DNA from 2 places in the Faecalimicrobium sp. JNUCC 81 genome. Region 2 is predicted to be linked to the other one. Evidence: predicted binding sites of a transcription regulator. Region 2 holds the regulator's gene; the other holds the start of a gene.

Region 1 (8,118 bases), 1.3 Mb from region 2:
TTGCTCCCTTTACCAGCAAGGGAACTCCTATAGAATCAATTTTTAACCATCTAGAAAATAGTCCACCAAAGGTCATCGGTAATGGGACTGTTGGCGACGTATTAGAAAATATAATTTTCTCATTTAATAGCTTTTGTTTATGAAGCATGGAAGCTAAATTATATAATCCTGGAATTAAAACCTTTGAACGTCCTCTACCTACAACGTATACTTCATTTCCATCTTTATCACTTCCATAATAAAAAAGTTCTCCACGATTTCCATATACTAACTTATTAAAGTTCGGTAAATTCAAGATTTCATCCTTAGTCGGCTCTCGAGTTTCATCCAGCATTTCTAAGTGATAAGCCATTGCTAAAATAGATGAGTGGGTTCCTCCATAGCAATTATATATGTATATCATTAAAATCACCTAATTTCTTATTTTATTTTAATAATTGTAGTATATGTATTAAATATTGGAATTAAACTATATTATTACTTTTTAGGTCTTAAATCTGATTGACTTAAGTGCTTTCTTATAATATATGATGTTCCATCTTTTTTAAATTCCGCTTCATATGAATATCCATACTTGTCTATTTCATAAAAGTCTAGTATTTTAACAGCATCTCCAGCTTTTAAAGATATATTTTTAGTATAAGTATCACTTCCATCTACATGAACCTTTATTCTTCTATCTTTAGCAAGGTATGCTATATCATTTATTTCAAATTCTCTTTTTATCATTTGTTCTCCTCAAATTTATGTCTTATCTACTTATTATACATATAAACTTATATAAAATCTATATAATCTATTTAGAGTAACAAACTAATGATATCTATTAAATAGATGTCATTAGTTTATTTTTTATTATCTTCTTTTTTCAAATTATATAAATTATATATATTTATTAAAATAATGACTGCATTAGACATTGCAACAGGATATGCTTTTACATACATTCCATATATAACAAATAAAAAGCATCCTAAAGAGTTTATTATTCTAAGCTTTATAATTGATGTCATCATTAGGGATATTACGATTAATACTGATGCGCTGTATCCGATCCATTCCACTGGATTTACACTAAACATAGTAAATTCTCCTTTTATATTATTTAATATGATTGCTATTTTTATAAATCCTTTGCTTTTTTATTTTTAACAATTAGTAGTGCATTTTATTTATGTATTTATATACTAATATATGTTATTTTTTATAATAAATACGATTTGGTTCGAATTATGAGGTATATTTAATATAAAAAAATATATTTATTTAATATTAGGCGTACATTTTTAATATGAAACACATAAATTGTTGTATAGATATACAAACAATGTTATTCTATTGAGATGGATATAATTTATTTATATGAAAGGAGATAATATGACTAAAGACATGACTACTGGTAATCCAGTAAAACTAATTTTATTTTTTTCTATACCCTTGTTAATAGGTAATATATTTCAACAGTTTTACAGTATGGTTGATACAATTATTGTTGGAAATTTTCTTGGGGTAAAAGCACTTGCTGCCGTTGGATCCACCGGTTCAATGACATTTTTAATAATCGGATTTGTTTTAGGATTGGCGTCTGGATTTTCTGTTTTAGTTTCTCAGAAATTTGGTGCTAATGATGAAGAAGGATTAAAAAAGGCTGTAGCTAGTGCAATTGTACTATCAACTATTATGGCAATTATAATTACTATTATAAGTGTATTTGCAGCTAAACCGTTACTTCGTTTAATGAATACTCCAAATGATATTATAAACGATGCAGCAATTTATATTACAATAATATTTGCTGGAACTTTCGCAACATTTTTCTACAATATGATATCAGGTATTTTACGTGCACTTGGAGATAGTAAAACGCCATTATACTTTTTAATAGTTTCATCAATTTTAAATATAATACTAGATTTAGTATTTATCGTTAATTTTAAAATGGGAGTTTCTGGAGCTGCCTATGCTACAGTTATATCGCAAGGAGTTTCAGGATTATTATGTTTTATATATACTGCAAAGAAATTCCCTATACTACACATTAAGAAAAAACACTTTAAGTTTGGAAATGAATATATTAAACAACACTTAAAGATCGGAGTTCCAATGGCTCTTCAATTCTCAATAACAGCTATTGGTGCAATAATACTACAAGGTGCTGTTAATGCCTTTGGTTCAACTGTAGTTGCAGCTCATACTGCCGCTTCAAGAGTTGAACAACTTGTTATGCAACCTAGTATCACATTTGGTGTTACTATGGCTACTTACTCTGCACAAAACCTTGGTGCTGGAAATATTGAACGTATTAAAGAAGGTGTTAAAAAGTGTACTATTATTAACATAATTATAGGTATTGTTGCTGCACTTGTACTTATATTCTTTGGTGAGATGTTTATTAACATGTTCGTATCAGATGCTGATCCAAATGTTATAGCTTATGCTAAGAAATATCTTACTATAGTGGCATTTTTCTTTATACCACTTAGTTTAATATTTATATACAGAAATACATTACAAGGAATGGGTTATACTTTTGTTCCTATGATGGCTGGTGTGGCTGAATTAGTTGCTAGAACTATAGTTGCTTTTACTTTACCTGCTTTTTTAGGTTATACAGGTATTTGTTTAGCAGGTCCAATGGCTTGGATTGCTGCTGCTGTTCCTTTAATACTTGATTATTTAAAGAAAATAAATATAATGTTAAACCCACAAGGAAGTTATTCCATGGGTGTATCTAAAGAAATTTAAAATATAAAAAGAGCTCTTTTAATCTTAAGTTGATTAAAAAAGCTCTTTTTATATTTTAAATGTAAGCATAAAAAATAAAGTATATTTTATACTTAACGTTTTATATGTATTAATATTTTCATCTATTTTATTTATGCTAAATCTACTTCTATTCCTCTTTCAGTTAAACTCCAATCATTTACTTTATATTCATTGTATAAAGTTCCAATATCTGCTTTTATATATAACTTTAATTCTAATTCTTTATTCTTTTCATAAAATTTTTTACTAGATTCAAAACTATCCATAAATATATATGCCTTGCTATTTTTCCAATCTACTTTATTTGAGTTATCGTCTTTATCTGTGTTAGAAGTTTCATTTACAAGCATTCTTACATCATTATCTGTTACTATATGCCATTTATTATATCTTTTAATTTTAACTATATCTTCTTTTTTTAATCCTCTTTGTAACACTTTCATACTTATACCTCCTAATTAATCTATATTTTAAATCTCTAATTTTAAGATAAAACTAATTTTTATGTTTTTATTTAATATTTATGTCATATATAGAGTATATTTTCTATAAATGTATTAAAAAAAGACCATTCGGTCTTTTTTTATCTATATTATAATATAGTTATGTTTTCAGCTTGAGGTCCTCTAGCACCTTTAACTATATTAAAGCTTACTTTTTGACCTTCTTCTAATGACTTAAATCCTTCTGTTTGTATAGCTGAGAAATGTGCGAATACATCATCTCCACCTTCTACTGATATAAATCCAAATCCTTTTTCATTGTTAAACCATTTTACTGTTCCATTATTCATTTTAAAATTCTCCATACCTTTTATAAAAGGCTTTCTTTTTATTTACTACACTTATAATTATATACCTTATTCTTTTAAAAATATACCCCTATTTTTAATTATTTCTTAATTGATTATATTAAAATAAACTCAAACATTGATATTCCAATAGTTTAGATTAATTCCTCTTATTAATTTAATATTATGGTATCATATTGTTTGTATCACTTTCTTCTTTAGATTTTCTTTGACCTATAAATGCTCTTTCATAATCATTAAATCCTTGTATATATTTATTAAGTATTAAAAATAATCCAAAATCAACTATTTTATTTATTAAACTATCTACTTTGTATATTATTCAGCTGGTATAAGTTTTATAGTAACATTACTTACTTTTAAGCTTTCACCTTCTTTAAATGCTATGTTTTTATATTCCTTTTGATAGAATCCATCATCTGCTGGTCCCATTATTGCATTTATTCCACCTTTGAATATACTTCCTCCAGTTACATTTCCTCCACCTGAAACGGCTACTATATCATATGTACCTGGGTCAAAGTCTTTACCTGCTATGAAATTTCCATTTTTTAATGTTTTTGTTTTTTCTTCTAATTCTGCTAATCTTTGTTCTTCAGCTATTCTTTCTTGCTCTTTCTTATTTTCTTCTTCTTTTTTAGCTGCCTCTATTTTCATAGCTTCTTGTTCAGCACTACCCATATCAAAATATGGCTTAGCTTCTTGAACTTTAGTTTCTAATTCTGATATTTTAGAATTTACAGTTTCTAACTCTTTAGATTTATTTTCTAATTGAGACTTAACTGCATCATGTTCTTTCTCATCTACCCCAATAGATGACCCTCCAATAGCACCTAATGAAAATGCTACTATAATTGCTATAATCACTTTTATATTTTTTTTGAAAAAACTCTGCTCAACATCCTCCTTAACATAATTTATCCCATAATCATCCTTACGATAGCTCATATCAAATACCTCCCTCAATTTTAGTCATTAAGTAATATATCATAATCATTTTGTGATATATTGTCGAAAATTGCGTTTTTCATTATTTTTTATCTAAAATAAAATATTTTTATTTTAAAATGGTATATTTTGTAATTTTCCCTACATATTTTTCCATATTTTTACATTTATTTTTAAAATAAAAAAGAGTGTATTACTTAAATGTAATACACTCTTTTTATTTTTCTAAGTATATTTGTTTTTATAAATCCATTACCATACTTATAAGTTTATTGTTTCTTTTTATAAACTCATCTAATCCTTTTGAATCTAATTCTTTATTTGAAAGTAATGCTACATCTACTATTTGATTACATATTAAAGATAATTGTTCTTTTTTACTTTCATCATCTTTTAAATCAACTAACTTTTTAACTATTGGGCTGTTGTTATTTATAACTAAAGTCTTTTCTTCTTCAAAATTCATCCCAAAATCCATTCCTGCAAATTGTGATTTCATTTCAGCCATTCTTCTTGATTCTTCTGATACTAATATTATAGCTGTAGTATCTTCACTCTTTAAACTCTCTACTGAGTAATTTTTTACTTTATCTTTAACTAAATCTTTAAATAGATTTTCTATAGCAGTTTTGTCTTCTTTATTTTCATCTTCATTTTTATCTTTTAATACATCTGATAAATCTGCATCTATTCTTTTAAATTTAACTTGTGGGTTTTTGTATTCAATAAATGATATAAAGTGATTATCTATGCTAGTATCTAAAGTTATTGCATCTAATCCATAATCTTTAAATAATTTTATATATTGAGATTGTTGATTTTCATCACTTATATAAAATACTTTGTTTTCATGTTTTTCTTTGCAGCTTTCTAAATACTCATTAAGTGTTAAGTATTTATCATCAATATTTTTAAATAATATAATATCTTTTATTCTATCGTAGAATCCTTCGTCTTTTAAGCATCCAAATTTTATAAATACTTGTATATCATCCCAGAATTTTTCATAGTTTTCTTTTTCATTTTTGTATAGTGATTTTAATTTATCTGAAACTTTCTTAACTATATGCTTAGATATTTTACTTACATCTTTATCATTTTGTAAGAAGCTTCTTGATACATTTAATGGTAAGTCTGGGCAGTCTATTACTCCTTTAAGTAGTAATAAAAACTCTGGTATAACTTCTTTTATATTATCTGCAACAAACACTTGGTTGTTATATAATTTTACTTTACCTTCTATAAGCTCAAACTCATTTTTTAATTTAGGGAAGTATAATATACCCTTTAAATTAAATGGATAATCTACGTTTAAGTGTATCCAGAATAATGGTTCATCAAATGTTTTAAATACTTTTTTGTAAAACTCTTTATATTCCTCATCTGTACAATCTTTTGGTGATTTTGTCCATAAAGGCTTTGTATCATTTATAGGTTTTAAATCCTCTTCTTCTTTTCCACTAACTTTTATATATATATCAACTGGTAAGAATGAACAGTATTTATCAATTATACTTCTTACAGTATACTCTTCTAAAAATTCCTTACTATCATCATCTAAGTATAGTGTTATAGTTGTACCTCTTGTAGTTTTATTATCACTAGGACTTATTTCATATTCAGTTTGTCCTTCACTTATCCATCTTACAGCTTTTGCATTTTCTTTATATGATAATGTATCAATTTGAACTTTCTTAGATACCATAAATGCTGAATAGAAACCTAATCCAAAGTGACCTATTATATCATTTTCTTCACTTATTTTTTCTTTGTACTTATTTACAAAATCTTCAGCTCCAGAAAAAGCAACTTGATTTATATACTTTTCTACTTCTTCCTCAGTCATACCTATACCATTGTCTTCAAATATAAGCGTTTGATTTTCTTTATCTATAATTACATTTATTTTGTAGTCATTATCTTTATTGTCTGATATTTCCCCTAAAGAAATTAATTTCTTATGCTTGTTTATTGCATCGCATCCATTACTTATAAGCTCTCTTAAAAATATATCTTTGTCAGAGTATAACCATTTCTTTATTATAGGGAATATGTTTTCTGTATGTATTGATATATTACCTCTTTTATTTTCCATTTTATCTCCTCCTAAGTTCATTTTTAATAATTTTTTTCTATATTTATTATTTTAATCATTTTGTTAGCAGTGTCAAGTATCGAGTGCTAATTTTTTAAAAAAATTTATAAAAAAGGCTATGTTTTAACAAAATATTGATATTGAGTAAAAAATATATAGGGTTGAAATCAACCCTATATATTTTTTTATTATTTTATCTTTTCATATGTATCTAAATCTTTAAGAATAACACTCTCTGGTATTTCTGCATTTTCTTTTACTTGTATAAACTTTGCTTCTGTGAATGGACCATTTACTATTGGTTCTTTTGTATCTAATAAATAGTAATTATTTAAATTTGTTTTTGCAATTATATACCTATCATTGTCATGACCTACTTGTGTTACGTACTCGCCTTCGTCATAATCATCAAGGAGTGGTATTAACAATTCATCATAACTATATTCAGGTGACCCAATATGTATTTTGTCTGCTGATGTTCTTATTACTTTAAATCCATTTATTAATTCTATATCATAATCTCCAACACCTGTACAACCTACCGCCCCTATCATTAATAAAACAATACTAAAAATAACTCCAATTTTTTTCATTTAACATTATCCCCTCTTTTGATTAGTTAATTATAAACATAGGTGTTCTATTTTTAAAATCTTGGACCCTTGTATAATTATATACAACATTACTTTGTATAATAAAGTTCTTAGTTTTAATAGAATCCTTATCTGTTTCAAATATTTTTAGCCATTTAAACCATTGCATATAGTTTGAAATATATTTACTTGCAACACCATTAAATCCCCCATCCATTTCTTTAAATTACTATGTAATGAATTTACATGTTGGATATGATAAATGTCTTCTTTATGCTTATCTATTTTTATGCGTTTGTGGTCTAAATTAAAGTCTGTAGCAAATTTAATATATGACTTATGGCTATCTGTACATAATATAGAACTTTCTCCTATATGTCCTTTATAAAATCTCTCAAGCTCCTTATGTGTCATTCTACCTTTACATAAAGGCTCTATTATTAAATTACCCTGCCTATCTAACGCTGTGGCAACACAAACTTGCTCATTAGATAGCCTCTCTTTTTAATTTCTTTACCTCTTTTACGAGATTTTCTTGGCATATTACCAGTTCTTGTACCTTTGAAACTCTCAGCAAAAAATACTTCTTCTGCTTCTATTGCACCATCAACATGATCAGTACCTAAAAAAGAACTTATACAATCTAATATTTTGTGTCTCCAAAAGAAACTTGTTGATATATTAGAAAATATATACTTTCAACACTTATTTAAAACATAACCATAAAAAAATTAAAACTATTCCTCTTTTATAAGAATTTGAATTTGACAACTAAAATCATCAATATTGAATATATCATTAAATATTTCTGTTTCAATTATATTTTCAACTTTTATATTATTGTTTTTTATATAATTTAATAACTCTTTTCTTTTTTCATCCATATTTTCTTTATTATAAATTAA
Region 2 (8,118 bases):
AGGTAAATCTATGTGTGAAAAATTAAAAAATGAAATACCAAGACATCAATTCCCGATACCAATACAAGCAGCTGTTGGAAATAAGGTAGTGGCTAGAGAAACTATAAGTGCACTTAGAAAAGATGTACTAGCTAAGTGCTACGGTGGAGATATATCTCGTAAGAAGAAACTTCTTGAAAAGCAAAAAGAAGGTAAGAAACGTATGAGACAAGTAGGATCTGTTGAAGTTCCTCAAAAGGCATTCATGTCTGTATTAAAATTAGATGACTAAGAAAATATAAACTCAAAACCAAAGATTTAAATCTTTGGTTTTTTTATTTAAATAATATTAATAGTGAATAAAATAAGGGACATATTATTAAATCAATGTTAAATTTTATTGGAATTTATTGTTAATATAGAGTTTTAGGTATAGTATATAAATAATAGCTTATAGATTTAATATACTAGGAGGGGTTTATATGAAGTATTATGATACACATAGGCTTGTTAAGGGAGAAGATTTAAATCATCATGGAACGTTGTTTGCTGGAAGGATGACAGAATGGTTTGTTGAGAGTTGTTTTATAACAGTCGCAGATGAATATAAGCACCCAGAAAATTTAGTATGTAGAAAAGTTAATGAAATTAATTTTAAACAGCCTATAAGAAAAGGCGATATTATAAATATAAAATCTAAAATAGTTTATACTGGAAAAACAAGCTTAATTGTTTATGGAAAAGTTACTAGAAATAATAATGAGAATATTATAGTAGACGGTTTTTTAACTTTTGTTTGCATTGATGAAAATGGAGTTAAGATGCCTCACAATTTAAAGATAGACGAGCCTTTTACGCAAGAAGATATAGAGCTTTTAAATATAGCCAAAAGTTTTAGAAAATAAAATAATAAAATCTAATTTTAAAAATGACCCTACTCTACGTAGGGTTATTTTTATTATACAGGTGAAAAATTTCTCTTACTATATTAGATGAATTTTAGTCATGTATCGCTTTTTATCTACTAAAAATCACTTTTAATGTGAAAATTTTATAATTAAAAAAATTTTGGTAATACTAAATTCATACATCAAATGAAATAATTTTATATATTTATAAAATTGACAGGAGGAAAACTATGAGCAATAAACTTAAGAAAACACTTGGTTTTTCCGCAGCCATTTCTACAGTTGTGGGTATGGTTATAGGTTCAGGTGTATTTTTTAAACCACAATCAATATATTCTACAACTAATGGAGCACCAGGGTTAGGGATGCTTGTCTGGATTATAGCTGGTATTATAACTATAACGGCAGGACTTACAGCTGCAGAAGTATCAGCTGCAATACCAAAAACTGGTGGAATGATGGTATATATAGAAGAAATATACGGAGCTAAGTTAGGTTTTTTAACAGGTTGGATGCAAACTGTATTATTTTTCCCAGGAACAGCAGCAGCTTTAGCTGTAATATTTGCACAACAAGTTGCAGAACTTATGGGGTATGCATCATCTAACATGGCCATAGTTTTACCTGTAGCTATAGGTGTTATAATTTTATTAGCATTATTAAATACTGTAGGTTCATCTTTAGGAGGTAGTATACAAACAGTTTCAACGGTTTGCAAATTATTGCCACTAATATTAATAATAATATTTGGTTTTGTAAAAGGAAGTGGAAATCCAATTATAAGTCCTATGGTTGGAGAAGGTGTAACTATAAATAAAGCTTTAGGTCAGGTGTTGATAGCCGCATTATTTGCATATGATGGATGGATAAATGTAGGCGCTATAGCTGGAGAGATGAAAAATCCAGGCAGAGATTTACCAACTGCTATAATAGGAGGATTATCTCTTGTAATGGCTGTATATGTAGTTATAAATTTAGCGTATTTATGGGTAGCTCCAGCAAGTGAATTAGCTAAAGTAACAGCACCGGCGACATTAGTAGCGACTAAAATATTTGGATCTATAGGAGGAGATGTAATAACTATAGGTATACTTATATCAGTATTTGGTACACTGAATGGGTATTTACTTACAGGACCTAGAATACCATATACACTAGCTAAAAATAAAACATTTCCATGTAGTGAGATACTATCAAAGGTTAATAGTGGAGGATCTCCATACAACTCAATATGGTTAATAGCTATACTAGCTTGTATATATGCACTATCAGGGCAGTTTAATTTATTAACTGACTTAACTATATTTATAGTTTGGGTATTTTATGTATTAACATTTATAGGAGTTATGAAGCTTAGAAGAGATTATCCGGACTTACCAAGACCGTATAAAGTTCCTCTTTACCCTGTTATACCGTTAATAGCTATAGCAGGTGGTATATTTGTTATACTAAATCAATTAATAACAGCCACAACAATAGCATTAGGAGGTATAATTATAACATTAATAGGACTTCCGATATATTCATATATGAGCAAAAAAAGTAATTAAATTTTTATATTTTATAAAGGCCTTTGCTTAATATTTTAGGTAAAGGCTTTTAAAATTATATAGATATAAGGTTTAAATTATATTGATTTAGGGAATTTAAAATTAAATATAAATAAATTTTAAATTAGATTTATTTAATATAATATGATAGCTTGATATGGTATAAAAAGGTATAATTTAAGTTGTATAAAATTAGGAAAAGAGGAAAATTAATGCTAGGATTATATATACATATTCCATTTTGCGTAAGTAAATGTAATTACTGTGATTTTAATTCATTTAAAATGGATAAAATAGCGAAAGATAAATATTTAAAAGACTTGAAAAAAGAGATGGAACTATATAGTAAAAATTTGAAAGAAGATAATTATATTACAAGTGTTTTCTTAGGAGGAGGGACACCAAGTATATTAAATAGTAATGAACTAAAATATATATTTGAAAATATAAATTTATATTTTAATGTAAAAAAAAATGCAGAAATAACAGTTGAATGTAATCCTGGAACCTTGACTAAAGAGAAGTTAAAAATTATGAAAGAAATTGGTGTAAATCGACTAAGCATTGGATTACAGGCTGTTCAAGATTACCATCTAAAATCTATTGGAAGAATACATACTTATGATGAATTTGAAAAAAACTATAAAGATGCATTAGAAGTTGGATTTAATAATATTAATATAGATTTAATGTATGCACTTCCAAATCAAACTTTTGAAGATTGGAAAGAAAGTTTAGAGAAAATAGTTAGCTTAAATCCATCACATATATCAGCATACTCACTTATATTAGAAGAAGGTACAAAATTATATGAAATGTATGAAAATAATGAATTTAATGTTATAGATGAGGATACAGATATTAATATGTATAACTATACTATAAATTACTTAAAAAGTAATGGATATAACCAATATGAAATATCTAACTATGCAAAAGATAAATGTGAATGTGAACACAATATACTATACTGGAAATGTAATCATTATATAGGACTTGGGCCAGGTGCTTCAGGATATATAAATGATTTTAGATATAAGAATGTTGAATCTTTAAAAGAATATCATGAAAAATTATTTTTAAATGATAAACCAATAGAAAGTAAAGAAAATTTAACTATAGATGATAAAAGTAAAGAAAAAATATTTATGGGGCTTAGGATGAATGAAGGAATAAAGTTCAAAGATTTTAAAGAAGAATTTAATATAAATTTTAAGGCAAAATATAGTAAAAAAATAAAAAAATTAAAAGAAAGAAAACTTATAAATGAGGATATAACTGGGATTAGACTTACTCAGAAAGGAAGAGAAATATCAAATAGTATATTTATAGAATTTATAGATTAATTTAAGGGTGTTGACAAATGAAAAATATAATGATATATAATATATATAATCTTTTTAGCACTCGAATTTAGTGAGTGCTAACAGCGAGGAGGCGAAAAAATGGAACTAAACGAAAGAAAACTAAATATCCTCAAAGCTATAGTTAAAGATTATATAGAAACGGCTGAAGCTGTAGGCTCTAGAACTATATCAAAGAAACATGATCTAGGCGTTAGTGCAGCTACTATAAGAAATGAAATGGCTGATCTTGAAGAACTAGGCTATTTGATTCAGCCACATACATCTGCAGGTAGAGTTCCTTCTGAAAAGGGATATAAATTATATGTAGATTTGCTGATGTCTCAAAATGAGCTTAGAGATGATGAAAAGCTATTAATTGAACAATGTTTAGAAAAAAATGTAAATCATATAAAAGATTTAATTCATGAGACCTCTAAGTTATTATCTCAGCTTACTAATTATACAACAGTAGCTGTGACTAAAAGTTTAGTAAATCAAAGTGTTATAAAGCACATACAATTGGTAGGAATGGGTGACAATAAAATTCTACTAATAGTGGTCACAGACAAAGGTGATATAAAAAATGCAAATCTTTTAACTAACATTAATTTAGATCAATCTAAATTAAACCTAATTTCTGATAATCTTACAAATAAATTATCAGGAAAAAGCATAACAGAGCTAGACAATAGATTAATTGCATTTATAAAATATGAGATAAGTGAGTATTCAGCATTTATAGATGAACTTGTAAATGCACTTAACTTTAATATATCAGAAGAAGACTTATCAGTCTCATTAAATGGAGCTACCAATATATTTAGTTATCCAGAGTTTAACGATATAATAAAAGCGAAATCTTTTTTAAATATGCTTGAGAAAAAAGAAACTATAACTAGCATGGTTAGATCTAAAGGAATACAAAAGGATAATATAAATATAATAATAGGTAGTGACAATGACTGTGAGTTGGCTAAAGATTGCAGTATAGTTACAGCAACATATAATATTGATAAAGATTTAGTAGGTCGTATAAGTTTTATTGGTCCTACAAGAATGGATTATGCAAGAATCTATTCAATAGTCAATTATATGAGCCTATTATTTAATAGAAAGTAAATTTATAATAAAATAACTAAGGGGTGTAATATCTTGGAAGAAAATAACATACAACAAGAAGAGTTAAAAGAAGATAAAGGCACTTTAGAACAAGAATCTCAGACTGAAAAGGTTGAGGACTGTCAAGAAGAGTGTAAGTGTGAAGAATCTAACCAAGGAGATAATATATCTGATATAAACTCTAAGTTAGAAGAAAATAAGCTAAAGGAAGAAATAGAATCACTTAATGATCAACATCAAAGGCTTCAAGCTGAATATGCAAACTATAGAAGAAGAACACAAGAGGAAAAAGAAACTATAGGTTTATTTGCAAATGAAAAAATGATAGGTGATTTAATACCAGTTATAGACAATATGGAAAGAGCATTAGATGCATGTGAAGATAAAGAAGATAACATGTATAAAGGTATAGATTTAGTTTATAAGCAACTTAAAGATACTCTAGTAAAATTTGGAGTAGAAGAAATAGAAGCTGAGAATTCAGATTTTGATCCAAATCTACACCTAGCAGTAATGCAAGAAAGTATAGATGGAGTTGAAGCCAACAAAGTAGTTATGGTTCTTCAAAAAGGATATAGGCTAGGAACAAAGGTACTAAGAGCTAGTATGGTTAAAGTTTCTTGCTAAAATAAGTTTATACAAAACATAAAATAATTAATAATTCTTCATATAAAAAATGAAGTTAAAATACTAAAATAAGAATATAAAAATTAATATATAACCAATTAAGGAGGATATTAATCATGGGAAAAGTGATAGGAATTGACTTAGGAACAACTAACTCTTGTGTTGCAGTACTTGAAGGTGGAGAAGCACAAGTTATAACAAATGCAGAAGGTATGAGAACTACTCCATCAGTAGTGGCATTTACTAAAGATGGTGAAAGAATAGTAGGAGAACCTGCAAAAAGACAAGCAGTTACTAATGCTGACAAAACAATAATATCTATAAAAACTCATATGGGAACAGACTATAAAGTTAATATAGATGGTAAAGATTATACTCCGCAAGAAATATCTGCAATAACTTTACAAAAATTAAAGGCTGATGCTGAAGCTTACTTAGGTCAACCAGTAACAGAAGCGGTTATAACAGTTCCAGCATACTTTACAGATGCTCAAAGACAAGCAACTAAAGATGCAGGTAGAATAGCAGGTCTTGATGTTAAGAGAATAATAAACGAACCAACTGCAGCAGCTCTTGCTTACGGTATGGATAAGTTAGATCAAGAAAAGAAAATATTAGTGTTTGACTTAGGTGGAGGAACATTTGATGTTTCGATACTTGAAATAGGAGATGGAACATTCGAAGTTTTAGCTACTGCTGGTAACAACAGATTAGGTGGAGACGACTTTGATCAAATAATAATAGATTATTTAGCTGAAGAATTTAAAAAGGCTGAAGGTGTAGACTTAAGAAATGATAAAATGGCTCTTCAAAGATTAAAAGAAGCTGCTGAAAAAGCTAAAAAAGAATTATCATCTACAATGTCTACAAATATAAACTTACCATTTATAACAGCTACAGCTGAAGGTCCAAAGCATATGAATTTAGACTTATCAAGAGCTAAGTTTGATGAATTAACTTCTAATTTAGTAGAAAAGACTATGGAACCAACAAGAAGAGCATTACAAGATGCAGGATTATCTACATCTGATATAGATGATGTATTATTAGTTGGAGGATCAACTAGAATACCAGCTGTTCAAGAAGCAGTTAAGAAGTTTATAGGAAAAGAAGCTCATAAAGGAATAAACCCAGATGAATGTGTTGCTGCAGGTGCTGCTATACAAGCTGGTGTTTTAACTGGAGAAGTTAATGATTTATTACTTCTTGATGTTACTCCTCTATCTTTAGGAATAGAAACTATGGGTAACGTAATGACTAAGATAATAGAAAGAAATACAACAATACCAACTAAGAAGTCTCAAGTATTCTCAACTGCTGCAGATAACCAAACTGCTGTTGATATACATGTACTTCAAGGTGAGAGAAGTATGTCTTATGATAATAGTACTTTAGGTAGATTCCAATTAACAGATATACCACCAGCACCAAGAGGAATACCTCAAATAGAAGTTACTTTCGATATAGATGCTAATGGTATAGTTCATGTTACTGCTAAAGATCTAGGAACAGGAAAAGAGCAAAAGGTAACTATAACTTCAGGAACTAATTTATCTGAAGAAGAAATAGAGAAAAAAGTAAAAGAAGCTGAAATGAATGCTGAAGCTGATAAGCAAAAGAAAGATAAAATAGAAGCATTAAATCAAGCTGATTCTACAATATATCAAACAGAAAAAACATTAAATGAATTAGGTGACAAAGTAAGTGCTGACGATAAGTCTGCAATAGAAACTGCCATAGCTGATTTAAAAGCTGTTAAAGAAAAAGAAGATGCAACAGCTGAAGATATCAAGAAAGCTATGGATGAAGTAATGAATAAATTCCATAAAGTTTCTGAACAAATGTATCAACAAGCTGGGGCTGAACAACAAGCTCCAGGACAAGAGCAAGCAGGATCAGCACAAGATGATAATGTAGTAGATGCTGACTTTACAGAAGTAAATGATGAAAAATAATTTACACAAATAGAAGTATTTGTATATAATAATATATATTAAAAGAAAAGAGTATCTTTTCTAAAGCAATAATTGCTTAAATAGAGATAATAGCTTGTAGTTTGATATTCTACAAGCTATTGTTTTGTAAAATGAAGGTGGTGGCAAAATTTGAGTACTAAAAGAGATTATTATGAAGTCCTTGGCGTTGATAAAAATGCAGACGCACAAGCGCTTAAAAAAGCATATAGAAAAATGGCGATGAAATATCATCCAGATAGAAATCCTGATAATAAAGAAGCTGAAGAAAAATTCAAAGAAGTAAATGAAGCATATGAAGTTTTATCAGACGATACTAAAAGAAGAACTTATGATCAATTTGGCCATGAAGGTGTAAATGGTCAAGGTGGATTTGGCCAAGGTGGATTTAGTGGTCAAGGATTTGGCGGGTTTGAAGATATATTCGGAGACATGTTTGGTGATATATTCGGCGGAGGAAGGGCTAGAAGAAGAGGTCCAGAACGCGGAGCTGATATTAGACAAGACGTAAATATAACTTTTGAAGAAGCTGCATTTGGTAAAAAAATGTCTATAAAAATAAATAGAAGTGAAGAGTGTAGTGAATGTAGCGGAAGTGGAGCTAAACCTGGAACAT

Evidence for each region. The regulator HrcA, encoded in region 2, represses chaperone genes, less so after heat shock. The targets are predictions, from matches to a motif close to TTAGCACTCNNNNNNNNNGAGTGCTAA.
Region 1: the regulator HrcA is predicted to act here: its motif matches at 6,684-6,710, upstream of htpG (molecular chaperone HtpG).

What each region holds. Positions count from the first base shown of each region.
Region 1 covers NZ_CM132203.1:1,568,143-1,576,260, reverse strand. The annotation lists gene JNUCC81_RS07810 (DUF3189 family protein) at 1-352, opposite strand, end outside; gene JNUCC81_RS07805 (RING finger protein) at 478-729, opposite strand; gene JNUCC81_RS07800 (YgjV family protein) at 846-1,082, opposite strand; gene JNUCC81_RS07795 (MATE family efflux transporter) at 1,378-2,745, shown strand; gene JNUCC81_RS07790 (hypothetical protein) at 2,877-3,209, opposite strand; gene JNUCC81_RS07785 (cold-shock protein) at 3,359-3,559, opposite strand; gene JNUCC81_RS07780 (hypothetical protein) at 3,896-4,525, opposite strand; gene htpG (molecular chaperone HtpG) at 4,767-6,620, opposite strand; gene JNUCC81_RS07770 (hypothetical protein) at 6,809-7,213, opposite strand; partial or broken gene JNUCC81_RS07765 (IS1595 family transposase) at 7,236-7,911, opposite strand; gene JNUCC81_RS07760 (MerR family DNA-binding transcriptional regulator) at 7,951-8,118, opposite strand, start outside.
Region 2 covers NZ_CM132203.1:2,882,432-2,890,549, reverse strand. The annotation lists gene lepA (translation elongation factor 4) at 1-271, shown strand, start outside; gene JNUCC81_RS14440 (acyl-CoA thioesterase) at 462-884, shown strand; gene JNUCC81_RS14435 (APC family permease) at 1,118-2,437, shown strand; gene hemW (radical SAM family heme chaperone HemW) at 2,650-3,783, shown strand; gene hrcA (heat-inducible transcriptional repressor HrcA) at 3,883-4,902, shown strand; gene grpE (nucleotide exchange factor GrpE) at 4,936-5,529, shown strand; gene dnaK (molecular chaperone DnaK) at 5,646-7,484, shown strand; gene dnaJ (molecular chaperone DnaJ) at 7,635-8,118, shown strand, end outside.